Regions from separate parts of the Cellulomonas sp. ATA003 genome, predicted to be linked through region 3. Evidence: riboswitches for the same ligand, from Rfam matches in the RefSeq annotation. Region 3 holds a riboswitch; each other region holds the start of a gene.
The links. Region 3 has a riboswitch for cyclic di-GMP ahead of REH70_RS15615 (PKD domain-containing protein). Riboswitches for the same ligand answer to the same signal wherever they lie in the genome.

Region 1 (10,391 bases), 480 kb from region 3:
CAAGTCAGTTCGCCCCTGATGTCGAGTACACAGCTGAAGCGCAGTACATCGTGCCTGTGCAGACGGGTCTGGAGGTAGTCCCGTCGACGCTGCCCGGTAACGCGTTCGACGCTGGGGGCCTCGCGCGGACATACGCAACTGTCCTCGAGACCGACATGGCGCTCATCTCTGCGCTGTCTACGCAGTCCGGCGTCACACTCGAGGAACTCGAGGAAGGCATGACCGCATCGGTCGTCAATTCGACGCCCGTGGTCACCGTTACTTTCACCTCGACAGACGAGGCGCGGACGCTCGGGTTCTTCCCCACGCTGACGAACGTGCTGTCGCAGGGAACTACGCCCAACATCCCACCCGGAAACCTCGTTCTGCTGCGAAGCCCGCAGACCACCGACAGTGCTGGGTCCTTGGCGCCGTATCCCGTGCTGGGTGTCCTTGCCGGGCTCCTGCTCGGAATCGGCGCCGCACTGCTGCTGGAGCGCCTCGACTCGCGCGTTCGGGGCGCCGCAGAGCTGCGGCGTTTGACGACGCACCCGGTGCTCGACCTCACGGGTCATCATGGTGAGGCTGTCGATGGCGTCGTCGCACTGCGCGCGCTGAGGCTCGCCGACGACGTGGCCGAGGTCGCCGTCGTTGGGGTCGACGCGCCGTCCGCAGGTATGACGACGCCTCTCGCGGATCGACTCGCGCGCGCTGGGCAGCAGATTGCTGGACATGCCGCGGACGCGCCGCCCAGCGCCCGGTGGCAGCCGTCCGGCGTACTCGCTGGCGGAAGCCCCGCGGAGCTCACGGTGCAGCGCGCCGACGCGACCGTGCTCGTCGTGGCTGTTGGGGCCCGCATGAGAGCCGTCGAAGACGCACTTGTCCAGCTCGACCTGCTTGGCGTGACATCCGCCGTGCTCACCGTCGTGCCGCGGAGTCGGTACCGGCCGGCGTCGGTCGAGACGCGAGCGAATCGGTCCGCTGAAGGAGACGCGCCGTCGACCGCTGACGGATCCACCGCCTCTCGAGACCTCCCTGCTAAGCCGTGAACGTCTCGCACGGCGCACGCACCGCCGTGCCGGATGACGTAGCGAGCTGGGCGCCAACAACAGAGGAGCGGGCGACCCGGTGGCGGTTCGCACGCCTCGGTGTGGTCATGGCTCTAGTCGCGACACTGATCGGTGCGTCGGCTCTCGTGCATCCCGCCGCACCAGTCGCTCTAGCAGCCGTGGTGATCGTCCTCGTGGCGATCTGGCGGCGCCCGCTTGTCGCTGCGGTACTCGTCGCATCCGTTGTGCCAGCGACTGCGGGACTGGACCGCGGGCTGGTGGTCCCAGAACTCAAGATCTCCGAGATCCTGTTGGTGCTGTGCCTGGCGCCCCTGGTCTTTCGGCGTACCGCGCGCTGGCGCCGCATCAACAGCATCGACATAGCGCTGTTGACCGTGGCGGTCACGGGGCTCGCGCTCGAGGTGGCCAACGGGCTCAACGCCGACAACCTGGCCCTCGACATGTTGTTGCGGAGCGGGCTCTTCCCTGCCTTCACTTTCGCCACTTGGTGGGTCGCGTCTCGCGGGGTGTCCGATCGGCGCGACGTGGACACTGTGCTGCGGTGGGTGCTGCTGGTGAGCGTAGTGCCCGCGACCTTGGGCATCCTGCAATACCTCGACGTGCTCGGCGTCCGAGCGGCGCTTTCCTCGGTGGTCGACAGTGGCCTTCTTCCGGAGCCGGGCGGCACTTTCAGCCGTGTCACTGGGCCATTCACGATTGCGCACTCGTTCGGCGGCTATCTTCTCGTGCCGTTGATCATCGGTGCGGTGCTGCTCCTTGGCAGCCGCTCATCGGTCCTCGGGCGACGCGCCCTGGCGACTGTGGTCGCAGTCGACGCCGCTGCACTCGTGCTCTCCGTCACGATTACTACGCTTCTATGGGCAGTCGCGGCCTTCCTGATTGCGGCGACCATGGTTCAGTATCTTCGCCGGGCGCTGGCCGCACTCGTCAGCGTCGCATTGCTGGCCGGCCTGGTGTTCTGGCCAGCTCTGGCCGATCGCTGGCAGGCGCAGACGACGCCCGCCTCCGGTACAGCGGAAGGCGCGGTGCCTCAGACCTTCCAGTTCCGTATCCTCGTCTGGCAGCGCGACTACCTTCCGCTGCTCGCCGAGGCAGCCCCCGCGGGGCTGAACATCGGCCCGGGCGATGTGGTGTTCACCTCGACAGAGAACCAGTACATCAGCCTCATCTTGCGTGGTGGAGTCGTCTTGCTACTGGCCACCGCGGCCTCGCTGGTCGTGCTGGCCCGCCGCGCCGCTCATGCCGCACGCGTAGAGCCAGAGCACACCAGCCTGCCCGCCGCGGCGATCTTCGGGATCTTGGTGTTCCTGCCCGTGGCCTGTATCGCGTGGCCGTACGTCACGAATGCTGGCCTCCCGCAATCGTTGTTCGGGGTGGCAGGCGCTGTGCTGGCGATGGCGGGCACGCCACCGGGCGGGCACTGGGCGCCGGGCGTCGCGACGGTGCGGCGTTGACGATCGGCGACCAGAGAGAGTGCAGGCTGCAAGCCCAATGTGACGCATCTCGCATGGGCGTGGCGCGATGTCACCCGGGAGCGAGGGTCTCTACGTCACAGCCATGCCACAGGATGGAAGGATGACTACTTCCCGTGCCGACGAAGCGCCACCGAGCCGGGGCTCCACGGCTCGGCGGCGTCTGCTCGCCACCGTTGCAGCTGCTCTCGCGCTAGTGCTTGCGCTCCTGATCGGCGTTCAGATCGGGCGGTCGACAGTGGACATGGAGCCCGGCGCGAGCGGTACAGACCCGGACTCGGCAGAGAGCCGTGAGTCCGGCGGGACCAGGCTCGAGGTCCCCGCCGAGCTCACCTGGGCACCGCCCGAACTTGATGACCCGGAGACCATCGAGGTGACCGAGGACGAGCATGGCCTGAAGCTAGAGGACGACTCGGACTACGTCATTGAGATGCCGGATGAGCCTTTGGACGTCGTGGGTGGCTTGACGATCCATGGCGGGCGGAATGTCGTTCTGATTGGTGGCGAGATCCGAATATCTGAGGAGGGTGAAGGCAGCCACGCGCAGCGGGCGCTATTCCTGAAGGACCAGACCGGGACCGTCCACATCGAAGGTTTGCACATCACAGGCGCCGCGCTCGCCGAAGGCGTCAACCTCGATCAACGCAAGGGAGCGACGATCCAGCTGCAGAACATCCGGGTGGAACAGGTCGTCGGTGAGCGCGACGGCCACCATGCCGACGTGATCCAGACCTGGGCGGGGCCGTCGGTGCTGCGGGTGGACCGGCTCACCGGTTACACGACCTATCAAGGGTTCTTCCTGCTCGCGAAGCAGTTCATCGACGACGACCCCGAGGGCTTCGACCTGCGCAACGTCAACCTGATCGGCGAAGACGCTGGCTACCTGTTGTGGCGGGATTCGGATGCCTGGCCGATCGAGGTGCAGAACGTGTGGGTCGAGACCGACAAGGATCCCGACGACCGCGACCAGTTCCTCTGGGCCCGTGGTGACAACAGCGACGACACCTGGGACGACGTCAAGGTCGGCACACCGCCACGCGGAGACTTCGTGCCTGCTGAGGTAGTTGGTGTGGATTACGCATCGCCCGGCTACGCCGGTGACGGTGCCGACGATTAGTCGGACAGATGCGTCGGGCCCCTCCTTGGGGCGGGCGAGGACGCAGGCGGCAACGCGGATGATGAGGATTCAAGTGGACAAGTTGGTGACTTTCGACTGCTTCGACACGGTCGTGACCCGGGCAGTCGGTGAGCCCCGGTCGGTGAGCTACCTCGTCGCTAGGCGGTTGGCCGAGCTTGGCCATGAGTTCGGCGGGGCCGAGGTATTCGCGTCGGCGCGCGTCGCCGCGGAGGACCTGACCTACCGGCGACTTGGCGACCGATACACGTTGTCGGATGTCATGCGTCAGCTCGTTGACCTGCTGGGGCTGGACGCCGAGGTGGCACCTGACCTGGAGCGCGCCGAGCTCGACGTGGAGCGGTCGATCACTCGCGCGGTTCCTGCCGGCGTGGCGCAGGTCGAAGCGGCCAGGGCGACGGGTGCGCAGATCGGCTTTCTTTCGGACACGCCGTTGCCCCGAGCTTTCGTCGGAGAACTGCTCACGACGAGCGGCGCTATGCGCGATGGCGATCTGCTGTGGGTCTCCAACGAGCTCGGCGCGGGCAAGGATCGCGGTACCGCGTTCTTCGAGGTCGCAAAGTCGCTGCCCGAAAGGCCGCGGAAGTGGGAGCACTACGGGGACAACCCGCGGGGTGACGTACGGATGGCTCGTCTTTCGGGCGTCGCGGGGCAATGGGTGAGCCGGGGTCGGCTGAACCGGTACGAGAAGCTGCTGGAGGGTGCCGCGCAGTCCACAGGAGGATTCTCATCACTCCTCGCAGGTGCGTCGCGTCGAACCCGCCTGGTTCTAGAGGTCGAGCGTCCGGACATCGACGGCGACCGGGCGACCGTGATCGCTGGGGTCGCGGCTCCTACCCTCGTCGGCTACGTCCTGTGGTGCCTGCGTCGAGCGCAGCGTGCCGGTTGCTCCCGGGTCTACTTCGTAGCCCGCGACGGCGAGGTCATGCTGCAGATTGCGCGGCGGTTGATCCGGGGCCTGGGCCTTGAGATGGACCTGCGGTACCTCGAGGGATCGCGACGGGCCTGGCTGTTGCCATCGATGGGTGACGTCGATGCCGGGCGTCTTGCGGCCGTCCTCGGGCGCGAGGAGAAGGTCACAGTCCGCAAGTGCCTCGAGTGGGTCGATCTGCTTCCCGAGGACGTCGGGCAGGTGCTCTCCGAAGCGGGTTTACCTGCGTCGGTGTGGGACGCGCGGCTGGACCCTCCCGGCGTCTCGCGCATGGTCGATCTGATGACCGGCGCATTGAGCGAGCGAGTTGCGGAGCGTTCCCGCGCTCGGACGGCGGCAACGCAGGACTACCTCCGTCAGGAGGGTTTGCTCGAAGAGACGCCATTCGCCGTCGTCGACATCGGGTGGCAGGGCACGGTGGGCCGTCTACTCACTGCCGTGCTCGAGCGATGCGGTGGTCAGCCTCCAGCGGTCGAGTGCTACTTCGGTCTGACGAAGCCCCAGCACGATGCCGAGGGGCGTGACCCGCGTGGCTACATGTACGACGAGTGGCGTGGCACCGGCGCCGGCACGCGGTTCGTTGACGACTGGGTGGCGTTGGAGATGTTTGCGGCACCTACGCACGGCCGTGTGGGCGGCTACGAGCGTGATGGCAACGTCGTTCGGCCGATCCGCGGCGACGCCGGACCGGCTCATGCTCTCGAATGGGGGCTGGAGGCTGTGCGGCACGGTATCGACGTGTTCTGCGACGAGCTTGCGCCCACTTTGGGGCTGCTCGACCCGTACGTGGATGTGCGAGCGGCGACCTGGTCTGCGCTTCGGACGTTCTGGCTTCTTCCAACGGCCGCCGAGGTGCGGGCATGGGGCGACTTCCCCTTCGAGGAGGACGACGAGCTGCACTACGCGATCGCAGAGGGCCTCTCTGGTCGGGAAGTGTTGGCGAGCTTGCGAGCCCGGAGTCCACGGCTGCGACGGCGCGGTACATGGCCCGCTGGCGTCCGTGCACGCGCCTCACGACCCGTCCGAGCCATGGATCGTGGGGCGAAGTCGATCGGCGAGCTGGCGGGCAAGGCGGCACGGGTGCAGATGTTCGCCATGGGCCGACGTCGAGTCGCCCGGCGGGGCCGTGACGCGTGAGCGGCGGGCGAAGCCGGCGCTGTGCCAGGGCGTGTCACGGTTAGACCGCCTCGGCGGTCGTAAGCCTCAGCGGGCGGTGCGGTAGGCGCGCACAGCGAGCATCTGTCGCACGAGTCGGCAGGCGATTTCCTGGACGCGGTTCGCATTGAGCAGTCCCGCGGCGCGATACGCGACCCCGAGAGGCGCCGTGGTGAGAGCTTGCGGGAAGCGGGCGGCCACAGCTGCCAGCCGAACGAGCGGCGCGGGACCGGCGACCAAGGCGAGTACGTGGCGCGGGATCAGCTCGGGTTGGTCGGACCAGCGATGTTCCAGAGCTGCCGTCGACCGCCCACGTGCGAGCGACTCACGGACGAATGCGTGCCATCCCCGGCGGTGAAGATGGCTGCTCACCACTGTGCGATCGAAGCGAGCAGTTGCACCCAGCTGGGCGAGCCGGAGGCCGAGGTCGAGGTCTTCGCTGTAGTCGAGGCGGATCGAGGGACGTAGCGTCTCAGCTTCCCGGTACAGGGCGGCGTTGATGCTCGCCGCCCCGCCCCACAAGCCCGCAGGCAGTGTGCTCGGATCAGATTCCCATCGGCGGGTCGCCCCGTCGTACTCCCGGGCGTACAAGCGGCTGGGTGCGTCGTCCCGGCCCCACGCGGGAGGCTGCGCGACGGGCATATACCCAAGCAGCACCCCCGCTGTGTCCCGGCGTGAAAGCGCCGGTGAGCGTCGACGACGCCCGGTCCTGGCATGACATCGTCGTCGGCCATGAGGACGACGTCGCCGGTCACGGCCTTGAGGCCTTCGATCCGGGCTAGCGCGAGTCCCGAGTTCGTCGCGAGCTCGAGCACCGTCAGCTCTGAGACACCCAACGCCTCCAGCTGGGCGCGGGCGCCGGGGTGGGGGCCGTCCAGCACGACGACGACCTGGTCGGCGGACTGCGCCACGTAGGCCTCGATGAGCGATGGCAGGCGCTCGTGCCGACGGTACGAGGGGATGACGACCGAGATCAGAGGGCCGCTCACTTGTAGCCCGGAGACGTGTACTTCGTTCCCGCCACGTCAGACGGCACAACGTCTCCAGAAGCGGGCTTGCCGGACTGGACACCGTCCCATGTGCCGCGCAAGAACTGGCTGCGCGCGACGTTGCCCTGGGACGTCGATGCCCAGACGTTCTGTGTCGTCAGTGGCCACGTACCGCTCCGCCAGGCGAGGTACTTGCTTCCGGCCTGGCCGACAAGGTTGACGTTCCGCAAGTCCATCAGGTCGGGCAGCGGCCCGTACTGCTGGGGGGTGAGGAAGAAGCCCTGGTATGTGGTGTAGCCGGTCAGGCCGTCGACGCGCAGGACCTTGGGGCCGGCCCAGGTCTGGAGTACGTCGGCGTGGAAGCCGCTGCCGGAGCCGTGGACGGTGTCGACGCGGATGTTCTGGAGCTGGACGGTGGCGCCGTTGCGCTGGTCGAGGTTGATGCCTTCGGCCAGCGCGGCACCGGTGATCTTGAGGCCTTCGACGTGGATCGTGCCGGACTGCCCCTTGAGGTACAGGCCGCGGACGTCGTTGCCGTGGGTGCTGTTCTTGCTGATCTTGATCTCGCCGCCGATCAGGACGACGTTGCGGCCGCCGCCGATGATCAGACCGCCCTTGGCTTCGAGCGGGGTGCTGGGCATCTTGACGATGTAGTCCTGGCCGGCCTTGAGGATCAGGTCGCGGTTGGTGTTCGAGACGGTGATCGTTGTCGGGTTGGTGAGCTTCGGCGGGGCCCACGTCAGCGTGCGTGACGAGCTCGACACGGCCGGTGTGGGGGTGGGGGCCGGGGCCGGCTTGGGTGCCGGGGTCGCGGTGCCGGACGTGACGGTGGCGGTGCGGCAGGCGAAGGTGCGGTCCGCCCCAGGGCCGACGTTGACCACGGTGACGCAAACCTCGTGGCTGCCCTTGGGTAGCGGCACCACCGTCTTGTAGCCGGTGCGCGGGCCGAGATCGGGGTAGGCGCGGGGGACATCCGCGCGGGCGACGTCGGTGGTCAGGGTGCGGGTGCTGCCGGCGACGGCGACCTTGACGGTCACCGGCTTGGTCGTGTTGCGGTCAGCGGCCCAGCCGAAGACCTCGAGCCCACCGGTGACCGGAGTGACCCGGTCGAGATTGCCGACCGGCGACCCCGCCGGCGCGGCCTGCGCGGGTGCAGTCGCGGTAACGAGAAGTGCACCGGCCACAGCGGCGACGGCTAGGCGGCGGGCTAGCCCGGGCAGCGCAGTCGGTCGGCCGCTACGGGCATGACTCGAGCGTCTGGGGTGCACGTGGTTCTCCGTGTCGTTCGGTGGCCTGCTGCGAACGCACGGCCCGTGGCGTCACGTCCCTGTCGTGCAGGTCCGCGTGTCCTGTGGACTCGTGACACCGTAGGGGCACAGCCTGCGGCCCAGCAAGCGAAGTGACATACCTCACCTAGTGAACTCGCGCAAGGGCTGAATGGGTAAGCCGCGGGTGATTTGTGCTCGAGGTCGACGGTACGGGAGAACGATGAGCCGGAGGGAGAAGGGGCAGTAGTGCACCGCCGCCTCCTCCCTCGTGACCGCACCCAGCCGGCGGGCCCTATGCGACACCTGGCCGAAGATCAGCCGGTGTACCCCGGCGATGCGTAGCGCGTGCCAGCCATGCTGGACGGCACGATGTCGCCACTCGTCGGCACTCCCGACTGAGCGTTGGCCCAATCGCCGCGCAGGAATTGCGTACGCGGAACGCTGATCTGGGAAGTCGATGCCCAGACGTTCTGCAGCTTCAACGGCCAGGCACCGCCGTCACGCCAGGCGAGGTACTTGCTTCCGGCCTGGCCGACAAGGTTGACGTTCCGCAAGTCCATCAGGTCGGGCAGCGGCCCGTACTGCTGGGGGGTGAGGAAGAAGCCCTGGTATGTGGTGTAGCCGGTCAGGCCGTCGACGCGCAGGACCTTGGGGCCGGCCCAGGTCTGGAGTACGTCGGCGTGGAAGCCGCTGCCGGAGCCGTGGACGGTGTCGACGCGGATGTTCTGGAGCTGGACGGTGGCGCCGTTGCGCTGGTCGAGGTTGATGCCTTCGGCCAGCGCGGCACCGGTGATCTTGAGGCCTTCGACGTGGATCGTGCCGGACTGCCCCTTGAGGTACAGGCCGCGGACGTCGTTGCCGTGGGTGCTGTTCTTGCTGATCTTGATCTCGCCGCCGATCAGGACGACGTTGCGGCCGCCGCCGATGATCAGACCGCCCTTGGCTTCGAGCGGGGTGCTGGGCATCTTGACGATGTAGTCCTGGCCGGCCTTGAGGATCAGGTCGCGGTTGGTGTTCGAGACGGTGATCGTTGTCGGGTTGGTGAGCTTCGGCGGGGCCCACGTCAGCGTGCGTGACGAGCTCGACACGGCCGGTGTGGGGGTGGGGGCCGGGGCCGGCTTGGGTGCCGGGGTCGCGGTGCCGGACGTGACGGTGGCGGTGCGGCAGGCGAAGGTGCGGTCCGCCCCAGGGCCGACGTTGACCACGGTGACGCAAACCTCGTGGCTGCCCTTGGGTAGCGGCACCACCGTCTTGTAGCCGGTGCGCGGGCCGAGATCGGGGTAGGCGCGGGGGACATCCGCGCGGGCGACGTCGGTGGTCAGGGTGCGGGTGCTGCCGGCGACGGCGACCTTGACGGTCACCGGCTTGGTCGTGTTGCGGTCAGCGGCCCAGCCGAAGACCTCGAGCCCACCGGTGACCGGAGTGACCCGGTCGAGATTGCCGACCGGCGACCCCGCCGGCGCGGCCTGCGCGGCCGTTGCTCCTCCAATGAATGAGCCGGTGACGGCGAGCGTGGCGACGGCAGCAGCAACGCGACGCGCGAGCGGCGTGCGGAGGTTCGACGCCCTGGGGGCATGGTGAGTTCGGTGCACAGTGTTCTCCAGTGTCGTTCGGTGGCCCGGCTGACCCCGCGGGTCCCATGGCTTTGCGTCCCCGCCTCGCGACGGGTCTGCCCCTTCGTGGACACAGAGCCCATCGGCCTGCATCGGGTGAACTTGAGTGGCGAACGGGTGATCCGTCGGCCGGGCTGCTTGCGCGGACGACCGGACTGCCCTATTCGTCGGCCGGCCGCTACCCGCGCCGGACGGCGCTCAGCACCACCTCGGCCACCCGCTCGGGCACCTGCTCGGGCACCCAGTGGCCGATGTCGACGCCGACGGAGCGGAACGGGCCCCGCACGTAGCGACCGGTCGCCCGGACGGCGGTGGGGGAGAAGAACGGGTCCCGCCGTCCGTGCACGAGCGTCGTGGGGACCCGGATGACGCCCGCGGAGAACCCGCGGCCCAGCGGGATGGCCCGGTACCAGGCCAGGGCGGCGGTGAGGGCGCCCGGCTCGAGCATGCGACGCGTGTAGTGGTCGGCTCGCGACTCCTCGAGCCCGGACGTCACGAGCGCACGCCGTAGCCGGGCACCGTCGTCGGCGAGCAGGAGGCGCTCCGGCAGCCGCGGGAGCTGGAAGCCGGCCATGTACCAGGAGCGGAGCGCCTGGGTGCTGCGCGTCAGGCTGTGGACCGCGGCGGCCGGGTGCGGGGTCGACAGCGCCGTGAGCGACGCCGTCCGGTCCGCGCGGCGGCCGGCGAAGGCCCACGCGACCGCGCCTCCCCAGTCGTGCCCGACGACGTGCGCCCGCTCGACCCCGGCGGCGTCCAGCAGCGCGACGACGTCGTCGACC
Region 2 (10,391 bases), 850 kb from region 3:
CGGCCGTGGCACGGTGGCGCGGCGACGGCCTGCTGGCCTGGCGCCAGGAGGTCGACGAGGTGCGCCGGGGTGGGCGCGGACCGGACGCCGCCGCGCTCGGTCGCCTCGCGGCGGTCCTGGCGGACGTGCCCGTGCGCGACGCCGTGCTCCTCACGCTGGTCGCGGGGGCAGGCGACCTGCCGGAACGGTCCCTGCACCCGTCGGCAGCAGGACCGGGCGGTGTGGGCGTCGAGGTGGCCCAGGTGCTCGGTGCCGTGGTGAGCCCGCGCGACGGCGTGCCGCCCGACCCCGATCTGCACGTGCCGGCCGCGCGGGTCCTCGAGCTGGTCGTCAGCCATGCGGCCGGACCGTCCCGGGCGCCGGCGCTCACGCTGCTCGGCCTGCTCGCCTGGTGGAGCGGTGACGGGGCACGGGCCGGGGTCCTGCTCGACCGTGCGCTGGCCGTCGACCCGTCGTACCGGCTCGCCCACCTGCTCGGCGACGCGCTCGCCGCGGGGCTCGCGCCGGGGTGGGTCCGCACCCGCGGGGACGGACACCGCGCTGACGTCGTCCACCGCCTCCGGTACGGTCGGGGCGACGGCGGCCCATCGGCGGGCCGTCCGTGCGAGCGCAGCGGAGGACGTATGACCATCGTCGTCGGGTACCTGGCCACACGCGAGGGCCGTGCCGCGCTCGATGCGGCGATCGCCGAGGCGGAGCGACGCTCCACGCGGCTCCTCGTCGTGCTGAGCGGGCGGGTCGCGCCCGCCTCCGACGGGGCGGCGGCCGAGCAGGCGCGGCAGACGGAGGACCTGCGGGCGCTCCTGGACGGCACCGGGGTCCCGTACGACATCCGGGAGGTCTCCGAGGGTCGGGACGTCGCCGAGGACCTCATCAGTGCGGCCGAGGAGAACGCCGGCGTCCTCATCGTCATCGGCCTGCGCCGCCGCAGCCCGGTCGGCAAGCTCATCCTCGGGGTGAACGCGCAGCGCATCCTCCTCGACGCGCCGTGCCCCGTGCTCGCTGTCAAGCCGAGCGGGAATGGTGACCCGGACGCCGTCGTTAGGTCGGAGTAAGGAGCGCACGCGCGGCGCTCAAGCCCCCGATCGAGGCGCACGCCGACCCGCCGCGAGGGTCCTGGCCGGTACAATGAAGACGTACCCCGGGGCTCGACGTCCGAGCCTGCGCTGCCGAAAGGTTGTTCGTGTCATCCCTCTCCCCGAATCCTGCACTGCCGCGCGAGTTCGAGCACCCCGCACTCCAGGAGCTCGTGGCGCGTGGACGCACGCACGGCACCGTGGACGCCGAGGCGTTCCGTGTCGCCTGCGAGTCCGCGCAGGTCAATGACGCCAAGCGGCTGAAGGTCGTGCTGCGGGGCCTGGCCGCCACGGGTGTCACCGTCGCGGAGCCCGTGACCGCAACCGTCAAGGTGGCCGCCGCGACCACCACCGCCCGCAAGGGGACCAGCGCGACGGTCGACCCGGACGCCCCCGCACCCGCCCCGGCCAAGCGCCGTGCACCCGCCAAGAAGGCGGCCCCCGCCACGGACGACGACACGTCCGAGGCGAAGCCGGCGACGAAGCGGGCAGCCGCCCCGAAGGCCGCCGCGGCGAAGACCACGGCCGCCAAGGGGACGACGGCCAAGGCGACCGCAGCGAAGGCCGCCGCCGCGAAGAAGGCGAGCGAGGACGAGCCCGAGGCCGCCTCTGGTGACCTCGAGGACGTCGTCGTCGAGGACACCGCCGTGGTGGCCGACGACGCCGTCGTCGCCGAGGGCGCCCCGGCCGGCAAGACCGGCGACGAGCCCGAGGAGGGTGGTGCCTTCGTCTACTCCGACGCCGACGACGACGACGCCCCCGCCCAGCAGGTGGTCACCGCCGGCGCCACCGCGGACCCGGTCAAGGACTACCTCAAGCAGATCGGCAAGGTCGCGCTCCTCAACGCCGAGCAGGAGGTCGATCTCGCCAAGCGGATCGAGGCCGGCCTGTTCGCCGAGGAGCGGCTGAGCTCGGGCACCAAGCTCGAGCCCAAGATGCGGCGCGAGCTCGAGTGGATCGCCGGTGACGGACGCCGGGCCAAGAACCACCTGCTCGAGGCGAACCTCCGCCTCGTCGTCTCGCTCGCCAAGCGCTACACCGGCCGCGGGATGCTGTTCCTGGACCTGATCCAGGAAGGCAACCTCGGTCTGATCCGTGCGGTCGAGAAGTTCGACTACACCAAGGGCTACAAGTTCTCGACCTACGCCACCTGGTGGATCCGGCAGGCCATCACCCGGGCCATGGCCGACCAGGCGCGCACCATCCGCATCCCGGTGCACATGGTCGAGGTCATCAACAAGCTCGCGCGCGTGCAGCGGCAGATGCTCCAGGACCTGGGCCGGGAGCCCACGCCCGAGGAGCTCGCCAAGGAGCTCGACATGACGCCCGAGAAGGTCGTCGAGGTCCAGAAGTACGGCCGCGAGCCCATCTCGCTGCACACGCCGCTCGGTGAGGACGGGGACAGCGAGTTCGGTGACCTCATCGAGGACTCCGAGGCCGTCGTCCCGGCCGACGCCGTGAGCTTCACGCTCCTGCAGGAGCAGCTGCACCAGGTGCTCGACACGCTGTCCGAGCGCGAGGCCGGCGTCGTCTCGATGCGCTTCGGCCTCACGGACGGCCAGCCGAAGACCCTGGACGAGATCGGGAAGGTCTACGGGGTCACGCGCGAGCGGATCCGTCAGATCGAGTCCAAGACCATGTCGAAGCTGCGGCACCCGAGCCGCTCGCAGGTCCTGCGGGACTACCTGGACTGACGCCGGACGCCGACGTCGCCGTGGGCCGCGTACCGCCTCAGCCGAGGCCGGTGCGCGGCCCACGGTCGTCTCGTGGCGTACCGGGCCGGGGAGGGCCGGTGCGGGCGTGGCGGGGACACCCGCGCACGGGACGGGCGGCCGGCCGGGGTCGTCGGTCAGAGCGCGAGACGGCGCCGCGTGCGTGCGCGCCACCGCGGGGTGTGCCAGGCGTCGCGCGCGCGGACGAACCGGAGGTCGCCGGGGCGCGAGCGGCCGGCCGGGCGCTGCACGCGGTACTCGACCTCGAGCACGCCGTGCCCGACGTCGACCAGAGCCACCGTCACCGGACGGCCCCGCCGGGGGAGTCGGCGCCAGCGCAGGGCGCGCCCCTCGAGCGGTCCGTCCAGGCACAGGTACGTCGCCACGATGAAGTCCTCTCCGGCCGGCGTCGGCTGACGGGCACGATGGCCATTATCACGCGCCGGTGTGAACGGGGGATGTCAGCACCCGTTCGCGCGGGTGAAATCCGCCGTGAGGATACCCCGTGCGGCCGTGCGGCCCCCGTGCGCCCGCGCGCCCGTGCGCCCGTGCCCGTCGCGCCCGTGACCGGGCGCGACGGGCGCGACCGGCGGCACGGTCCCGCCGAGGCGCGGACCCGCCTCGGCGAGCGGGTGAAATGGCCCCGCACGGGGTGGACATGCCCGATTCGTGCGATACGTTCTGCGGTGTCAGCGAGAAGGGCAAACCCGTCGAGAGGCGGGGACGCAAAGCCACGGGACCCCTACGGTCAGCCGGGCCACCGAACGACAGGAGCAGACCCCATGTCCGACCCCATCCTCCCGCGGACCGACGCGGCCCGGGGCGACGTCCCCGCAGGCGAGCGCGGTGCGCACCTGACGATGTCGCCGACCGGTCCGCAGCGACCGGAGGCCGGTTCCGCGCTCGAGCGGCTCCTCAGCCGGCAGACGTTCGCGTCGGCGTCGGGCGGCCTGCTCGGCTTCGTGCCGGCACAGGTGCGCTGAGACCGGTCCGGCGCTCACCGTCCCCCTGCGCTGACCGACCTGCACGACACGAGGGCCGCACGACACGTCGGCCCGACAACGACATGAGGGCCCGACCATCCGGTCGGGCCCTCATGTCGTGCTGGCTGGTGCGGGTCGTCGACCCGTCCGCTACCGGTCCGCGTCAGCGGACCGCCCCGGCGCCGGCGCCGTGCTCCGCGAGGAGCCGGTCGGTCTCGTCCTGGACGTGGGTGGCCAGGGCCGTGAACTTCGGGGCGTGCTCTCGGGCGTGGTGGGCGCAGAACAGCAGCTCGCCGCTCGGCATCACCACGCGGACATAGGCCTGGGCGTTGCAGCGGTCGCAACGGTCTGCCGCGGTCAGGGGTTCGGTCGTCGTCGTTGCAGTCACAAGAACATGTAACCACCCGCTGCCCGTGAGCATGCCGTCAGGACCCCCGTATTCGCTCACCGCGAAGCCCGGTCCACCCGACCGGTCCTGTGCCGGACCGGCGCCACCGCCCGGACCGGCGCGCCGCGCCCGCCCCGCCACGGTGCGGTGACGCCAGCGATTAGGCTGGGGCCTCGTGTCGACCGCCTCCGCTGAGTCCAGCTACACCGCCCGGCACCTCTCCGTCCTCGAGGGCCTGGAGGCGGTGCGCAAGCGTCCCGGGATGTACATCGGCTCGACCGACTCCCGCGGGCTCATGCACTGCCTGTGGGAGATCATCGACAACTCCGTCGACGAGGCGCTCGCCGGGCACTGCTCGATCATCGACGTGATCCTGCACGAGGACCAGTCCGTCGAGGTCCGCGACGACGGCCGCGGGATCCCGGTCGACGCGGAGCCCAAGACCGGCCTCAGCGGCGTCGAGGTCGTGTTCACCAAGCTCCACGCCGGCGGCAAGTTCGGCGGCGGCTCCTACGCCGCCTCCGGCGGTCTGCACGGCGTGGGCTCGAGCGTCGTCAACGCGCTCTCCGCCCGTCTCGACGTCGAGGTCGACCGTGGCGGCAGGACGCACCGGATGACCTTCCACCGCGGGGAGCCCGGGGTGTTCGACGACGGCGTCGCCGGCCCCCGGCCCGACGCCCCGTTCACGCCGTTCGTGGACAACTCCGAGCTCGCCGTCGTGGGCAAGGTGCCCAAGGCGCGCACCGGCACCCGGGTGCGCTACTGGGCCGACCGGCAGGTCTTCCCCAAGACCGCGGTGTTCTCCTACGACGAGCTCGTCACCCGCGCCCGCCAGACGACGTTCCTCGTCCCCGGGTTGGCGATCACCGTGCGCGACGAGCGCCGCCTGCCGGGCACCCCCGGTGCGGACGGCCCGCACGAGGAGTCCTTCGTCCACCACGGCGGGACCCGCGACTTCGTGGAGTTCCTCGCCCCGGACGCACCGGTGACCGACACCTGGAAGCTGACCGGGACGGGCTCGTTCACCGAGACGGTCCCCGTGCTGGACGAGCGCGGGCACCTCACCCCGCGCGAGGTCACCCGCGAGTGCGAGGTCGACATCGCACTGCGGTGGGGCACCGGGTACGAGACCGAGCTGCGCACGTTCGTCAACGTCATCGCGACGCCGAAGGGTGGGGCCCACCTGGCGGGCTTCGAGGCCGGGCTGCTGCGCACCGTGCGCAAGGCGGTCGACGCGAACGCGCGCCGGCTCAAGGTGTCCACGAAGGACAACGAGCGCATCGAGAAGGACGACGTCCTGGCCGGGCTGACCGCCGTGCTGACCGTCCGGCTCGCCGAGCCGCAGTTCGAGGGCCAGACCAAGGAGGTCCTCGGGACCGCGCCCGTGCGGGGCATCGTGGCCAAGGTCGTCGACACCGAGCTCGGGGGGCTGCTCACCTCCACCAAGCGGGACGAGAAGGCGCAGGCGAGCCTGCTGCTGGACAAGGTGGTCGCCGAGATGCGGGCGCGGATGAGCGCCCGCAAGCAGAAGGAGATCTCCCGGCGCAAGAACGCGCTCGAGTCGTCGTCCCTGCCCGCCAAGCTCGCGGACTGCCGCAGCGCCGACGTCAGCCGCAGCGAGCTGTTCATCGTCGAGGGCGACAGCGCGCTCGGGACCGCCAAGCTGGCCCGCAGCTCGGACTTCCAGGCGCTGCTGCCGATCCGCGGCAAGATCCTCAACGTCCAGAAGGCGTCCATCACGGACATGCTGAAGAACGCCGAGTGCGCCGCGATCATCCAGGTGATCGGCGCAGGGTCGGGGCGGTCGTTCGAGCTCGAGGCCGCGCGCTACGGGAAGATCGTGCTGATGACGGACGCCGACGTCGACGGCGCCCACATCCGCACGCTGCTGCTCACGCTGTTCTTCCGGTACATGCGTCCGCTCGTCGACGCCGGGCGGGTGTACGCCGCGGTGCCCCCGCTGCACCGGGTCGAGGTCATCGGCGCGGGGTCGCGCAAGAACGAGTACATCTACACGTACTCCGAGGCCGAGCTCACCGCGACGTTGAAGAAGCTCGAGCGGTCCGGCCGGCGCTACAAGGAGGACATCCAGCGCTACAAGGGCCTGGGGGAGATGGACGCCGACCAGCTCGCGGAGACGACCATGGACCCGCGTCACCGCACGCTGCGGCGGGTGCGCATGGAGCATGCCGAGGCCGCCGAGAAGGTCTTCGAGCTGCTCATGGGGACCGACGTCGCACCGCGCAAGGACTTCATCGTCGCGGGTGCGCACCAGGTGGACTCGAGCCGCATCGACGTCTGAGCACGCCGGGGCGCCGGGACCGCGACGGGAATTCGGTTCGCGGCCCGGCGGGGACGGTCGATAGCGTGCCGGGCATGACCGACACTGCGACCCAGTCCCCGCCTGCCCCGGTGCTGCGCCCGATCGCCGAGCGTGCCCAGCCGCCGGCGAGCCTCACCGAGCCGCCGGACGACCTGGGCCTGCGGTGGCGGCCGCTCGAGCGCTCCGACGCCGGGGACCTGCACGCCCTGATCGCCGCGATGGAGGAGGCCGACCAGCCGCCGTACCGGACGGACCCCGACGAGGTCGGCGAGAAGTGGGACGGCGACTGGAAGGACATGGCCCGCGACTCCCTCGGTGGCCGCGACGCCGACGGCGTCCTGCGGGCCTACGGGACGGTCGAGGTGCGCCCGGGCGACACCACGACGGTGCGCGCTTCCTGGACGGCGGGGTGCACCCGGGGTGGCGTGGGCGCGGGGTGGGGCGCGCGCTGCTCGCCTGGCAGCTCGGCCGCGGTCGGCAGAAGCTGGCCGAGTCCGGCAAGGACCTCCCGGCGCGGCTGGCCGCCTACGCCGACGAGGACGCGGACGCCCACCGCCGGCTGCTCGCAGCGGCGGGTCTCGAGCCGCGCCGCTGGTACCGCACGATGCGCCGCGACCTGTCCACCCCGCCACCGGTCGTCGAGCTGGACGCCGGCCTACGGGTCGCGCCGTGGTCGCCCGAGCTCGACGACGCCGTCCGCGTCGCGCACAACGACGCCTTCCGCGACCACTGGGGCAGCGAGCCGGCCACCCCGGAGAGCTGGACGACGGGCCGGGCGAAGTTCGCGCCCGCGTGGAGCTTCGCGGTCGTCGACGACACCGCCGAGCCGGTCGACGGCGCCCCGGTGGTCGCCGCGTACGCCATGAGCGGCCGCTACGAGCAGGACTGGTCCGTGGTGGGGTACACGAGCGGGTACACCGAGATCCTCGGGGTCCGGCGCGCGTACCGCGGCCGTCGCCTCGCGCCCGCGCTGCTCGCGGCCTCGATGGCCGCGTTCCGCGCCGACGGCATCGAGTACGCCGAGCTCGACGTCGACACCGAGAACCCCTCGGGCGCGCACGGCCTCTACGAGCGGCTCGGGTACGAGGTGCGGCACGGCTCGGTGATGTACACCGTCGAGCTCTGACCCGCTCCCGGCGCGACGGCCGACGCGCCCACGGGCGGTCGGCCGTCGCGCGCGGGCGACCGGTCCCTACCCGACCGCGTGCACCGGCGCGGGCAGGACGACGCCGGAGCCGTCCCGGCGGGGGTCCACCGGCGGCAGGTCGACCGGCTGCCCGGCCGAGCCGGTCGCGCGCGGCGGTGTGGGCCCGACCCATGCCAGGACGAGGGAGTCCTCGCCCTTGAGGAACCGGTGCGCACGCACGCCGCCGGTGGCCCGGCCCTTGCCGGGGTAGACGGCGAACGGCGTCGTCTTCGCGCTGCCCACCTCGGTCCCTGGGAGCGCCGACGAGGACCCGGCGATCGTGACCACGGCGAGCCCGGCGTCGTCGTCCTCGGCGGTCGCGGGGGACACCGCCCCGAAGTAGACGACCTGCTGGCCCGGGGTGAGCTTCATCCCGGCCATGCCCCCGGCGGACCGGCCCTGCGGACGGACCGCGGACGCCGCGAAGTGCAGCAGCGACGCGTCGGAGCTGATGAGCACGAGCTCGTCGCCGTCGGACGCCGGGGCGGCGCCCACGACGCGGTCGCCGTCCCGCAGCGCGATGACCTCCCACGCGTCGCGATTGGCCGGGACGTCCCCCGGGGCGACGCGCTTGACGACCCCCGCCGCGGTCCCGAGCGCGAGGGTCGGTGCGGCCGGGTCGAGGGAGGTGAGCGACACGAGGGTCTCGCCCGGCTCCAGCGCGACGAGCTCGCCGACCGGCACGCCGCCGGACAGGCTCGGCGCGGCGTCGGTCGCGGGCAGCGACGGCAGGTCGAGCACCGGGACCCGGACGAGCCGGCCGCGCGACGTCACCGCGGCGACCTCGCCCCGGGTGGTGGCGGGGACCGTCGCGCGCAGGACGTCGTGGCGGTGCCGGCTGCCCTCGCGGGACGGGCGGGCGTCGTCGGTCGTGCGGGCGAGCAGCCCGGTCGCCGAGAGCAGCACCCAGCACGGGGTGTCCTCGATCTCAAGCGGGGTCGCGCTGCGGCCGGTCGCGACCGGCCCACCGCCGGCGGAGTCGAGCAGGATCGTCCGGCGGGGGTCCCGTGCGCTCGGGCGACCTCGGCCATCTCGTCGGACACGGCGCCACGCAGCAGCGCCTCGTCGTCGAGCAGGGCCTGCAGCGCCGCGATCTCCTCGGCGAGCTCGGCGCTCTCCTTCTCCAGCTCGATCCGGGAGAACTTCGTCAGGCGCCGCAGGCGCAGCTCGAGGATGTACTCGGCCTGCGTCTCGGACAGGTCGAAGACCTCACGCAGCCGGGTCCGGGCGGTGTCGGGGTCGTCGGAGGTGCGGATCACCTGGATGACCTCGTCGATGTCCGCGATCGCGAGGAGCAGGCCCTCGACCAGGTGCAGCCGGTCGCGGCGTCGGCCGAGGCGGAAGGTGCTCCGGCGGCGCACGACGTCGAGGCGGTGGTCCACCCACACGCGCAGCAGCTCGACGAGACCGAGCGTGCGCGGCTGGCCGTCGACCAGGGCGACGTTGTTGATGTTGAAGGACTCCTCGAGCGGCGTGTAGCGGTACAGCTGCTCCAGCACGGCCTCGGGGTTGAACCCCGTCTTGATCTCGATGACCAGCCGCAGCCCGTTCGAGCGGTCGGTGAGGTCGATGACGTCGCTGATCCCGGCGAGCTTCTTGGCCTGCACTCCCTCCTTGATCTTCTCGATCACCTTCTCCGGGCCGACCATGTAGGGCAGCTCGCTGACGACGATGCCCTTGCGCTTGGGCGTGACGCTCTCGATCCGGGTCGTCGCCCGGGTGCGGAACGCCCCACGACCGGTGCGGTACGCGTCACGGACGCCGTCGAGCCCGACGATCTTGCCGCCGGTCGGCAGGTCCGGGCCGGGGACGAGGCGCATGAGGTCCTCGAGCGTGGCGTCCGGGTGCGCGACCAGGTGGCGCGCCGCCGCGACCACCTCGACGAGGTTGTGCGGGGCCATGTTCGTCGCCATGCCGACCGCGATGCCGGACGCGCCGTTGACCAGCAGGTTCGGGAACGCGGCGGGCAGAACCGCGGGCTGGGTGAGCCGGTTGTCGTAGTTCGGGACGAAGTCGACGACGTCCTCGTCGAGCCCGGCGGTCAGCGCTAGCGCCGCCGGGGCCATCCGCGCCTCGGTGTAGCGGGCCGCCGCCGGGCCGTCGTCGAGCGAGCCGAAGTTGCCGTGGCCGTCCACCAGCGGCACCCGCAGCGCCCACGGCTGCGCGAGCCGCACGAGCGCGTCGTAGATCGACGCGTCCCCGTGCGGGTGCAGCTTGCCCATGACCTCGCCGACGACGCGCGCGGACTTCACGTGCGCGCGGTCGGGACGCAGACCCATGTCCGCCATGCCGTAGACGATGCGGCGCTGCACGGGCTTGAGCCCGTCGCGGGCGTCGGGCAGGGCGCGGGTGTAGATGACCGAGTACGCGTACTCGAGGAACGACCCGCGCATCTCCTCCGAGACGTCGATGTCGACGACGTGCTCGGTGAAGTCCTCGTCGGCCGGGGCGGGGTGGCGGTGCGGCGCGCCATGGGTGATGCGGCTCCTCGGTGGTCGCGGGTGCGCGCCGGGCGGCGCGACGGGGGACGGGTGCGGCGGGGCGGGGCCCGCACCGCGGGACGACGGTCCATTGTCCCGTGCGCACCGGCCTGTCCGGCACCCGGCGCGCGGGACGCACCCCTAGCCTGGGCGACATGGCTGGACCGACCGACCCGCGCCCGCGAGCCGCCGCCCCGTACCCCGAGGGCTGGGAGGCCGACGTCGTCCTGCGGGACGGCGAGA
Region 3 (10,391 bases):
CCGTCAGCGGCCAAGGCCAGGGCCGTCACCGGAGCGTCGGCGTCAGCAACGAACGGCGTCACCTCGCCGTTGGCGGCCGAGAAGGCTGCGAGGTAGGCACGCGGCTGCAGGGCGGCACCGGTCACGCTCGCCGCGCCGACGAAGTTTCCTCCGACGTAGACCGTGCTGTTCGACGCCGCGACCGTCAGCGCTCGCGCCGAGAGGGTGGGTCGGAACGAGCTCACCAGCGCACCCGTCGCGGTGTCGAAGGCCGCAGCCCGCACCCGCCACTGTCCGTCGACCTTGTTGAAGTCGCCGACCACGTATACGCGTGTCCCGTCGGGCGACGCCGTGATCGACAGTGCCTGCCCGTCCAGCACCGGTGCGAAGCTCTGCACGAGCTCTCCGGTCTCGATGTCGTACGCCAGGACGTTGTGGCGCGGGACCGTGTTGACCCCGGGCGGCGAGCCGGCGGGCCGGGCCGTCGTGAAACTCCCCGCGACGTAGACCGTCCGCCCCACGACGACCTGGGACCACACCACGCCGTCGATCTGCACCGTCGGCAGCGCGTCGGCCGCCATGGTCGTCGGGGTCGCTGGGTCGGACGGATCGACCGGTGCCGAGTCGGCCACCGCTGGCTGCGCCGTCAGAGCACCGACCAGCACCACACCCAGGGCAGCGACCCCGGCTGCCCATCGTCGAGCCAACGAACCGTGCGCCATGGATGCCCCAGAGAATTCAGGCCGTGCGACACGGCCGACCGACGAAGAACTGATACGGCCACGGTACGGGTACAAAACGGACGGGCGAAGGACGGTCCCGTGACTTCACCCTGAGCGTGGGACGAATCACCCTGGTGGACCACTCAACCCGGCGGCCCGGTGGACGAGGCCTCGCGCCGGCGGTGCCACACCGGCGGTACCGCGCCTCCGGCGACGCGCTGATCTCAGCTGGTCGGGGTCGCGACGTCGCCCTGGAACACGAGCACTTCACCGGCGGGCCCGGCGAGCACCGCGAGGGACAGGACCCCCGCACCGCTCGCCGGCACCCGGAAGACGTACGCCCCCGTGCGCTCTCCCCCGGGCTCAGGACGCCGGCCAGCGGCGACTCGCGGTCGTCCGTCGTCACCGGGCTCGCCGGCACCGCGTCAGAGCCCAGGTAGGCCGACACGTTGAACGATGCGAGGTCGAGGTCCTCACCACCGGTGTTCGTGACCTCCAGGGTCACCAGGAGCGCCGGCCCTGCGATCTCACCGATCCCGGTGCCCGATGCCGTCACCTCCTCGACACCCAGCACGCGTGCGGTGGCCGACGAACCGAGCGCCGCTTCCGCGTCGAGCGCGACGACTTCCGGTGGGGTGTCCGTGAGCGGGGGCAGCGTGATGACGCCCTCCGCGGGTGGGGCCGACGGTGCTGCCCCGCTGCCGTCGGGGGCGGCGGTCGGCGCGGGCGACTCGGCCGGCTCCGACCCGGGCTCGTCCGCGGGGTCGGACGTCGACGCGGAGGGGGTCGGCCGGGCGCTGGCCTGCGGCGAGGCCCCCGCTCCAGGGAGCCGGTCGCCACCTTCGCCACCGACACGACCACCGAGGAGGAGGATCGCCACGACGACGACCACGACGGCCACCGCGGCGGCAACGACCCGTCCACGTGTGCCGAGCTTCTTCCGACCTGCTGCCTGCGACATGGTGCTCCCTGACTCGCTCGTGAAACCGGCACCCACGTGAACCGGGTGACGTGCCATCGTGGACGGCGTCGGCGTGCGCCGGCCCGGCCGGACCGACGCCGGTGACGCGGAGCCCCCGAGCGCCTACGCCGGGGACGGGCGGCGGTACTCCGAGTAGACCGAGCCCCAGGCCCCGCTCAGGAGCCCGGCCCCACGCACCAGTGTGCGCAGACCGCGGGCCCGCTGCGGCTGCGACCGGGACGCCACCCCGACGCCCCATCGCGCGGCCCCACCGCAGAGGCGGAGCACGCCCTGCCCGCTGCAGCGCACCCGCTCGCGCGCGGCGGCACGGCGCGTGCCGGCCAGCTCGAGGGAGGTCCGGCTCCACGCGTTGCCGCTGCGGTAGGCACGCTGCAGCACCCAACGACGCGTCAGCCGGGCCGCCGGGACGACGTCCACCACGACCGCCTCGTCGCACCAGACCATGCGCCCGCCGGCCTGCGCGATGCGACGCGTGAAGAGGGTGTCCGACCCCCGCTGAGGCCGAACCGCTCGTCGAACCGCAGATCGATCGCACGCAGCTGTCGGAGGTCGATGAGGAGGTTGTTGGTGGCCGCCACCTGCAGCTCAGTACCCGTCGGCAGCCGACGTCGGTCGAAGAACCTGCCGTCGACGATCCACGGCTCGGGATCGCGCTCGTAGCGCGAGACCACCGGTCCCACCACGCAGAGCGATCCCTCACGGGCGTGGGTCGAGACCAAGGCGTCGAGCCATCCGGGCTCCGGCCGCTCGTCGTCGTCCACGAAGACCAGCAGGTCCGCGTCTCCGGCCTCGTCGAGCGCGCGGTTGCGGGCCGCGGCGATCCCCGGCACAGGTTCGTGCGTGTAGGCGACCCGCTGGTCGCCGAGGCCGCGGACCGATCCCGCAGCGCCCGCGGCGGGATCGTTGTCCACCACGAGAACAGTCGCATCCGCGTATGGCCCGACGTGCTCGACCAGCATTGGAAGGATCGCCGTCAGGTCGTCAGGGCGCTGGTACGTCAGGACGGCCACGACGATGCGGGGCTCTCCCGACCCGCTCGCGCGGCCACGCGCGTCCGAGGTCCCCGTAGCCACCCTCGGCGCTGTTCGTCGTTCAGGCACCGGTCAGCATCTCCGCGACCACAGCGGCCACTCTCCTCCGATAGACCTCGGGGGCATGTCGAGCCTCTGCCTGCCCGGCGTCGGCCCAGGCGTCGACCCGCTTGCTCGCCCAGTCCGTCGCGACTCGGTCGAGTGCGGCAGCCAGCTCACGCGCGTCGCCCGCCGGCACGGTCTGCGCGCTCCCGTACCCGGCGGTCGCCTCGAGCAGCCCGCTGGTCGCGCTGGCCACGACAGGTCGCGCGCACAGGACAGCCTCGACCGCGGTGTTGCCGAAGGGCTCGTCCACGCGTGACGGCACGACGACGACGTCGGCGTCATGGATGACGTCCCAGACGACGTCCTTGAAACCGTGGAAGCGCACCCGGTCGCTGATGCCCAGTCCGCGGACCTGGTCCTCCAGCTCGGCCTGGTACCACTCGTAGCCGGGGAAGGGAGCACCGAGAAGGTCGAGGGACGCCGTGACGCCCTGCTCGTCCAGGTGTCCCAGCGCTGAGACGGCGACGTCGACGCCCTTGCGCGGCGAGAGCCGGCCCACGTAGAGGACACGGAGGCCGTCGTCCACGGTCTCGCGCGCCATCGTCCGGTCGGCCGGGCCGGGCACGCCGTTGAGGATCAACTGCGCGCGACGCCCCAGCCGGGGGAAGGAGCGCGCGAGGACTCCGATGCTGAAGTCGCTGTTCGCGATCACGACGTCCGCCAGCAGCGCGGGGAGCGCGAGGACCGTCCTCAACCACCCGGGTGCCGATGCCTCGGCCTCGTGCACGTGCGACAGCAGAGGCACGCGCCGCAACCGCGCGATCACCGGCCACAGCGGGATCGTCACGGTGTTGACGTAGACGACGCGCGGCCGCAGACGGGTGATCAAGCGGTTGCCCTCACGGAGCCCGCGTGCCGTCTGCCGCACCAGCGAGCCCAGACCTCGCGGGCTGAGCAGGGACTTGCGCAGTACCGGGCTCGCACAGAGCACCACGCGAGCGCCTCGCGCCTCGAGCTGCTCGACCAGGGGCCCGGCGGTCGGGATCGCGACGACCACGTCCCAGCCGGCTGCCACGAGTCCGCTGGCGCTCTCGAGGAGAACGCGATCCGACCCGTAGAGGTCCGCGCTCGGGTGCGCCATGAGGACCGTCCGCCCGGCTGCGCGGGTCGGCGCCGTGGCGCTCGCCTGCCGGAGCCGCCGCCGCGGCCTCATCGTCGACGCCCCGCGTCGCCCCCGGAGGGCACGGAGGCCGCGGGGGCCGCCCTGACGGTGAACGACCGCATCTCGCGGAACCACTTGACGCTCGCCAGCACCGTGAAGGCGGTGGTCGCGGCGAACAGGACCGTGTAGACGACCATGAAGACGTCGGTCGCGCCGAGGAGCACAAACGACAGGCACAGCAATCCGTAGTCCATCGGGGCGACGAGGAGCGCACGCAGCCACGACGGCCGGCCGGGCGCGTCCACGGCGAGTGACTGCTGTCCGTGCTGTCGCCGCAACTGCTCGGTGAGGATCATCCCGAAGAACAGCACGGCGGAGACGACGGAGAAGGAGAGCGGCACCAGCAGCCAGCCCTCGGGAGCGGCGTCGAACCGGGCGAACCCGACGAGCACCGCGAGCGGCATCGCTGACACCTTCGCCGCATCCACCATGTGGTCGAGCCATTCACCTGCCGGCGTGCCGCCACCGCGCAGGCGCGACACCTGACCGTCGGCGGAGTCGAACGCGTATCCCACCAGCAGCAGGAGCGCGATGGTCACCCCGCTCCACGACGACGGCGGTACCGCCATGAGGAGAGCCACCCCGGTGAACGTGAACAGCGCGCTGATCCCCGTCACTGCGTTCGGCGACAGTCCCGCGCGGAATGCCCACGCCGCGAGATAGCGCCCGATGCGACGGTTCACGTACCGCGAGTACGCAGGAGCACTCCTCGCGGCCGGCTTCTGCGCCGCCGCCAGGCGACGAACGGTGCAGAGGTAGGTCTCCGGGGTGTCCGGACCGGCTGTACTCGTCACAGCTGCACCCCGATCTCCGCCGCGAACCGCTGGGTGGGGACGTGGTCGCCACCCGGCCCCGGACGGTCGGTGCCGCCCCTCCGCGCCGACGGCGATGACTGCCGGGGTGCGAAGCAGTGCCGTCGACCAGCGCTCGGCACAGCCGCTCGTACCCGTCCGCCACGTCGTCCCAGTCGTACTCCAGGGCCCGCTCCCGGAGCACCTCTCCGCGAGCACCTGCACCGCCCGGGTCGGACTCCGCGTCCTGGAGATGGGCGGGCAGGTCAGACGCCTGACCGAAGTAGCGCCCGTGCTCGCCCAGCACCTCGCGGTTGAACCCGACGTCAAAGGCGACGACTGCGGCACCGGCCCCAATGGCCCTCAGCAGAGACGGGTTGGTCCCCCCACCGAGTGCCCGTGCAGGTAGGTCCGCGACCCCGCGTAGAGCTGGTCGAGCAGCTCCTGGTCCCACACCCCGCCCAGGAACCGAACTCGGCCGTCGGCGAGCTCGTGCACCGTCCGCGTGTACTCGTCCGAGTAAGGCGCCGATCCGACGACGACGAGCGGGAGCTCAGCGCGGCTCCGGACGTACCCGTCCACGATCTCCCGGACGTGGTTCTCCGGCTCGAATCGGGCGACCGCGAGGTGGTAGCCGTTCGGCTCGAGCCCCAGCTCGTCCAGCCGCTCCGACCGACCGTGGTCGACGACGGGCGCCCCGTAGCGCAGCAGCACGGTCGAGGCGTCGAACTCCGTGCGGTAGTAGTCCTGGATTCCGACGGCGTCCGCGATCAGCGCGTCAGACCACCGCACCGACAACGACTCCGCGAGGCGGTAGTAGCGCTGACCCGCTCCGCTCCATTTCGCCCGCTTCCACTCCAGACCGTCCACGTGCGTCGCCACCGGGATCCGGGCAGCGAGGAGCACCGGGAGCCACGGGGCGTTGGCGGAGTTGAACACGAGCGCCGCGTCGGTGCGATGACGCGCCAGATGAGCCACAGAGAGGCCCGTGTGGCTCAACGTCTCGAGTGAGCGTCGGCGCATCGCAGGCAGGTGGACCAGCGACATGCCGCGGTACTCCTGCTCGCTCAGCTCGCCGGCCCCGCCGCGGCAGTAGACGACGACGTGGTGTCCACGCTCGGCCAAGCGAGATCCGACCTCCTCGACGCAGGTCTCGAAGCCTCCGTAGCGGGCGGGCACGCCGCGGGTACCGACCATCGCGATGCGCATGGCCGATCCGGCGCTCCTGCTCTCGTCCACGCTGTCCCCCGTCACATCGACATGGGCGGCAGGCGCCCGTGATCGGTCAACCCTATGGTCCGAGGGATGGCCGGCGGCTCGTTGGTCCGCCATGTCACCCAGATCGCCCCTCGACCCAGCTGACTGAGGGTTTCGCTCGATCGGTCGCGTGTGACACGGAGCACAGCGCAGATTTCTTGAACCGCGAGCACACCGCCGATGAGGTGGCGTCCACGAAAAAGGCAAACCTGTCGCGAGGCAGGGACGCAAAGCCATGGAACCCACGCGGTTCGCCAGGCCACCGAATGACGGAGATCGACATGCGCTCATCGCTGCCCATCGACAGGTTCGACAGCCCAACCGCCCCGCACAGCGCCGGACGACGCCGGCGCCGCGGCATGCTCGTGACTGCGGTCCTCGCCGGCGCTGTGGTGTGTGCCGGCATGGTTCCGGCCTCGGCATCCGCTGCCTTCGCGGCGAGCACCACGACGGCCACCACTACCGCGGCGACCACGCCGGTGGCCGACGGCTTCGCGCGGTCGGTCACCCGTGGTTGGGGGTCAGCCGAGCGAGGCGGCACGTGGACGACCACCGCTGGTTCCGTGGTCCACTCCGTGTCGACCGGCGTCGGACGCCAGCGGATCGGGAAGGCCGGCCAGACGGGGTGGGCACACCTCAACGGCTACAGCTCGACCGACACCGACCTGACCCTGGATGTCGCACTGGACAAGAAGGCCACCGGCGGTGGCACCTACGTGTCCGTGCTGGGACGCCGGGTGGGATCGGCCGGGGACTACCGCGCACGGTTGAAGGTGCAGCCCTCGGGGTCGGTCACCCTGATCGCCGGGCGCGGCGAAACCGCACTCAAGGCCGTGACGCTCCCCGGGGTCACCTACGCCGCGGGCACCGAGCTGTCCATCCGCCTCCAGGTCACGGGCACCTCCCCGACCACCGTGCGGGCGAAGGCATGGAAGCGCGGGACGACCGAGCCGTCCGCGTGGCAGGTGTCGGCCACCGACTCCACCCCGAACCTCCAGAAGCCCGGCGGCATCGCGACCTCGACGTACGTCTCGGGGTCCGCATCGAACGCTCCCGTGACCGCCAGCTTCGCTCGTGTCGCCGCGCGTCCGGCCGTCCAGAACGCTGCCCCCGCGCCTTCGGTCGCCATCACAGTCGCCGATCTCACCGCCGCCGTCGACGGTTCAGCCTCCGTGGACGTCGACGGCTCCATCGCCTCCCACGCGTGGAGCTTCGGCGATGGCGCGACGGCGTCCGGGCCGACGGCGACACACACGTACACCTCCGCGGGCACCTACACCGTCACCCTCGCCGTGACCGACAACGCGGGTGCACGCAGCACCAAGACCTCGAGCGTGACGGTCACCAAGCCGAACGAGGCCCCGGTCGCACGCCTGAGCTCGAAGACGGACGGCCTGGTCGCCGTGCTCGACGGGAGCACCTCGACCGACGCCGACGGCCGCGTGGTCTCCCACGCGTGGAGCTTCGGCGACGGCACCACGGGCAGCGGCCCGACGGCCAACCACACCTACTCCACCGCGGGGTCGTACACCGTGAAGCTCACGGTGTACGACGACAAGGGTGCTCAGAAGAGCACCTCGTCGACCGTGACCGTCCGGGCTCCTGAGCCGGTCGTCTCGCTCCCCGGCGCGGTCAAGCCCGGCCCGGCGAACACCGGTGTCCCCGCCGGCACCCCCTGACCATCCACAACGGCGACCTCGTCATCACCACCCCCGGCGCCGTCATCGACGCCATGGACATCCGTGGCCTGGTCACCATCAAGGCCCCCGACGTCACCATCAAGCGCTCCATCATCCGCGGCCGACCCGTCACCGCGAACACCGCCCTCGTCATGAACAACCACGGCGCCTACCGCTTCACCCTCCAGGACAGCGAGCTCCTCGCTACGCACCCTCCCCCACATCAACGGCATCATCGGCGCGAACTTCACCGTCAAGCGCTCCAACATCCACAACGTCATCGACCAGATCCACATCACCGGAGACAACGTCACCGTCGAGTCCTCCTGGCTCCACGACAACCTCCACTTCACCAACGACCCCCAGCACCCCAACGGCAGCCACGACGACAACGTCCAGGTCCAGGGCGGCCGCAACATCACCCTCACCGGCAACACCATGACCGACGCCACCAACGCCGCCCTGCAGATCACCCAGGACCGCGCCCCCGTCGCCAACCTCGCCTACACCAAGAACTGGGCAGACAACGGCGGCTGCACCCTCAACATCGCCGAGAAGACCCGCGGCCCCCTCCAGGGCATCGCCATCACCGACAACACCTTCGGCACCACCACCAAGTTCAACTGCGCCATCCTCTACCCGGCCACCTCACCCATCGCCTTCGCCCGCAACCTCTACACCGACGCCCGCCCGATCAAGATGATCAAGCGCTGACCCACCCGTGACATCGGCCGCGCCCTCGGTGGGCGCGGCCGATGTCGTGCCACCGCACGACTTTTCCGCGTCCGAGCGAGAGGAGAATGCAGCGGGCAGACGCCTGGCGAGCGAACGGGTGACGGCGGGTCGAAAAGCTGCCGCGCCCCCGGCTGCGTCTGGGTCACGCCTTACACTGACTCGATCCCTCTGACTGCGACGCGTCGCCGACCGCCGGCGCGCCCTACCCCTTGGAGCCCCGCGTGCGAGTACTGATCCTGTGGGCGGACGATCACTCGTCCAACCTCGGAGTGCGGGCTCTCGCCCAGGGGACCTCCGCACTCGTCGAACGCGCACACCCCGGCAGCGAGATCGTCCACCTGCACTACGGGAGCAAGACGAGCCCCACGCCGGTCGGTGACTGGCGCCGGCTGGTCCGATCCCGGATCGACCCGCGCGAGCCGCTGATGGGGTGGCTCGCGGACTTCGACCTGGCGATCGACACGCGGGCCGGTGACAGCTTCACCGACATCTACGGCCAGCGACGACTGACGAACCTGAGCCTGCTGGCCGAGCTCGTCGTCGAGGCGGGCACGCCGCTGGTCCTCGGCCCGCAGACGATCGGGCCCTTCTCGACGCGTCGCGGACGGGCATGGGCCCGCTGGTCGATGCGGCGCGCGACGCACGTCATGGCTCGCGACTCGATCAGCGCCGCTTACGCGGACGGTCTCGGGCACCCCGTCGACGTGCTGACGACGGACGTCGCCTTCGCGCTCCCCGGCCGTCGCTCACCCGTCACCGCGACGTGGTCCTCAACGTCTCCGGCCTGCTGTGGTCGCCCAACCCGCACGTCGACCACACGCGGTACCGCCGCACGGTGCTCGACCTCGCTGCCGGACTGCTCGAGTCCGGCCGGCACCTCACGCTTCTGGCCCACGTCCTGGACTCGCCGGTGGCCGACAACGACGTGCCTGCCGTCCGCGAGGCCGCGCAGGTGCTCGACTCGCCGTCGGTGGACGTCGTGATACCGACGTCCCTCGACGACGTCCGTGACGTCACCGGCTCAGCCGCACTGGTCATCGGATCGCGCATGCACGCCTGCCTGAACGCCCTGTCGACAGGGACGCCGGCGATCCCGCTCGCGTACTCGCGCAAGTTCGACCCGCTGCTGCGGGACCTGGGGTGGCGCCACACCATCGACCTGCGGCACGCCGACGACCCGGTGGGTGCGGCCCTCCGGCTCGCCTCGGCCGACCTCGGCCAGGACGTCGCCGACGTCGTCGGCCGCGCGGACGAGCTGCTCGAGCCGGCTGTTGCGGCGCTCGGCGCGCTGTGATGGCCGAGCAGTCGCTCGACACCCTCGTCGCGCGGGTGGTGGACACCGGCAACTGCAGCGGCTGCGGGACCTGCGCGCTGATCGACCGCGGTCTGGAGATGCGCCTCTCCGCGGACGGCTTCATGCGCCCGGTGCGCGAGCGGCCGGGCACCGCACCCGCCGGTGCGGCACGCCGCTTCGCGACCGCCTGCCCCGGGATGACGGTGCGGGGACAGCACCACGACGGCATCCCGTACCACCCCGTGCTCGGACCTGTGGCGGGCGCCTGGGAGGCATCGGCGACCGACCCCGAGATCCGCAGGCGAGGCAGTAGCGGCGGCGTGCTAACGGCGCTGAGCGCGTGGCTGGTGGAGAGCGGCGAGGTCGCGCAGGTCGTGGGCGCAGCCCGCGCCCAGGACGAGCCCCGACGCACCGTGCCGGTGCGCATCGTCAGCCGCGCCGAGGCTCTCGGCTCCGCGGGATCGCGCTACGCCCCCGTGGCGGTCTGCGCGCAGGAGGGCTCCTCTGACCCGGCGGGCGCCACGGTGGGCAAGCCGTGCGAGATCTCGGCGCTGCGTGCCCTGGCGGACCACGACGGCACGACCGCCCCGCTGCTCATGTCGTTCTTCTGCGCAGGCACACCGTCGCAGCACGCGACGCAGGACCTGCTGACCG

Region 1: another riboswitch for cyclic di-GMP. It lies ahead of REH70_RS17890 (hypothetical protein); the one in region 3 lies ahead of REH70_RS15615 (PKD domain-containing protein).
Region 2: another riboswitch for cyclic di-GMP. It lies ahead of REH70_RS11365 (hypothetical protein); the one in region 3 lies ahead of REH70_RS15615 (PKD domain-containing protein).

The regions. Positions count from the first base shown of each region.
Region 1 covers NZ_CP133990.1:3,609,787-3,620,177, reverse strand. Annotated here, with positions in the region: gene REH70_RS17920 (hypothetical protein) at 1-1,028, shown strand, start outside; gene REH70_RS17915 (hypothetical protein) at 1,208-2,503, shown strand; gene REH70_RS17910 (hypothetical protein) at 2,625-3,638, shown strand; gene REH70_RS17905 (hypothetical protein) at 3,712-5,724, shown strand; gene REH70_RS17900 (hypothetical protein) at 5,791-6,333, opposite strand; partial or broken gene REH70_RS20930 (glycosyltransferase family 2 protein) at 6,429-6,731, opposite strand; gene REH70_RS17895 (hypothetical protein) at 6,728-7,915, opposite strand; gene REH70_RS17890 (hypothetical protein) at 8,314-9,360, opposite strand; cyclic di-GMP riboswitch class I at 9,609-9,683, opposite strand; gene REH70_RS17885 (alpha/beta fold hydrolase) at 9,791-10,391, opposite strand, start outside.
Region 2 covers NZ_CP133990.1:2,283,737-2,294,127, reverse strand. Annotated here, with positions in the region: gene REH70_RS11380 (DUF4192 family protein) at 1-1,055, shown strand, start outside; gene REH70_RS11375 (RNA polymerase sigma factor) at 1,184-2,770, shown strand; gene REH70_RS11370 (hypothetical protein) at 2,926-3,174, opposite strand; cyclic di-GMP riboswitch class I at 3,479-3,553, shown strand; gene REH70_RS11365 (hypothetical protein) at 3,571-3,771, shown strand; gene REH70_RS11360 (hypothetical protein) at 3,935-4,192, opposite strand; gene REH70_RS11355 (DNA topoisomerase IV subunit B) at 4,335-6,461, shown strand; gene REH70_RS11350 (GNAT family N-acetyltransferase) at 6,892-7,608, shown strand; partial or broken gene REH70_RS11345 (DNA topoisomerase (ATP-hydrolyzing) subunit A) at 7,675-10,141, opposite strand; partial or broken gene REH70_RS11340 (GNAT family N-acetyltransferase) at 10,304-10,391, shown strand, end outside.
Region 3 covers NZ_CP133990.1:3,129,174-3,139,564, forward strand. Annotated here, with positions in the region: gene REH70_RS15585 (PKD domain-containing protein) at 1-560, opposite strand, end outside; gene REH70_RS15590 (hypothetical protein) at 1,786-2,103, opposite strand; gene REH70_RS15595 (glycosyltransferase) at 2,073-2,693, opposite strand; gene REH70_RS15600 (glycosyltransferase) at 2,776-3,900, opposite strand; gene REH70_RS15605 (CDP-alcohol phosphatidyltransferase family protein) at 3,969-4,775, opposite strand; partial or broken gene REH70_RS15610 (DUF1972 domain-containing protein) at 4,834-5,981, opposite strand; cyclic di-GMP riboswitch class I at 6,222-6,296, shown strand; gene REH70_RS15615 (PKD domain-containing protein) at 6,605-7,708, shown strand; gene REH70_RS15620 (hypothetical protein) at 7,913-8,092, opposite strand; gene REH70_RS15625 (hypothetical protein) at 8,147-8,422, shown strand; partial or broken gene REH70_RS15630 (polysaccharide pyruvyl transferase family protein) at 8,869-9,174, shown strand; gene REH70_RS15635 (polysaccharide pyruvyl transferase family protein) at 9,279-9,737, shown strand; gene REH70_RS15640 (Coenzyme F420 hydrogenase/dehydrogenase, beta subunit C-terminal domain) at 9,737-10,391, shown strand, end outside.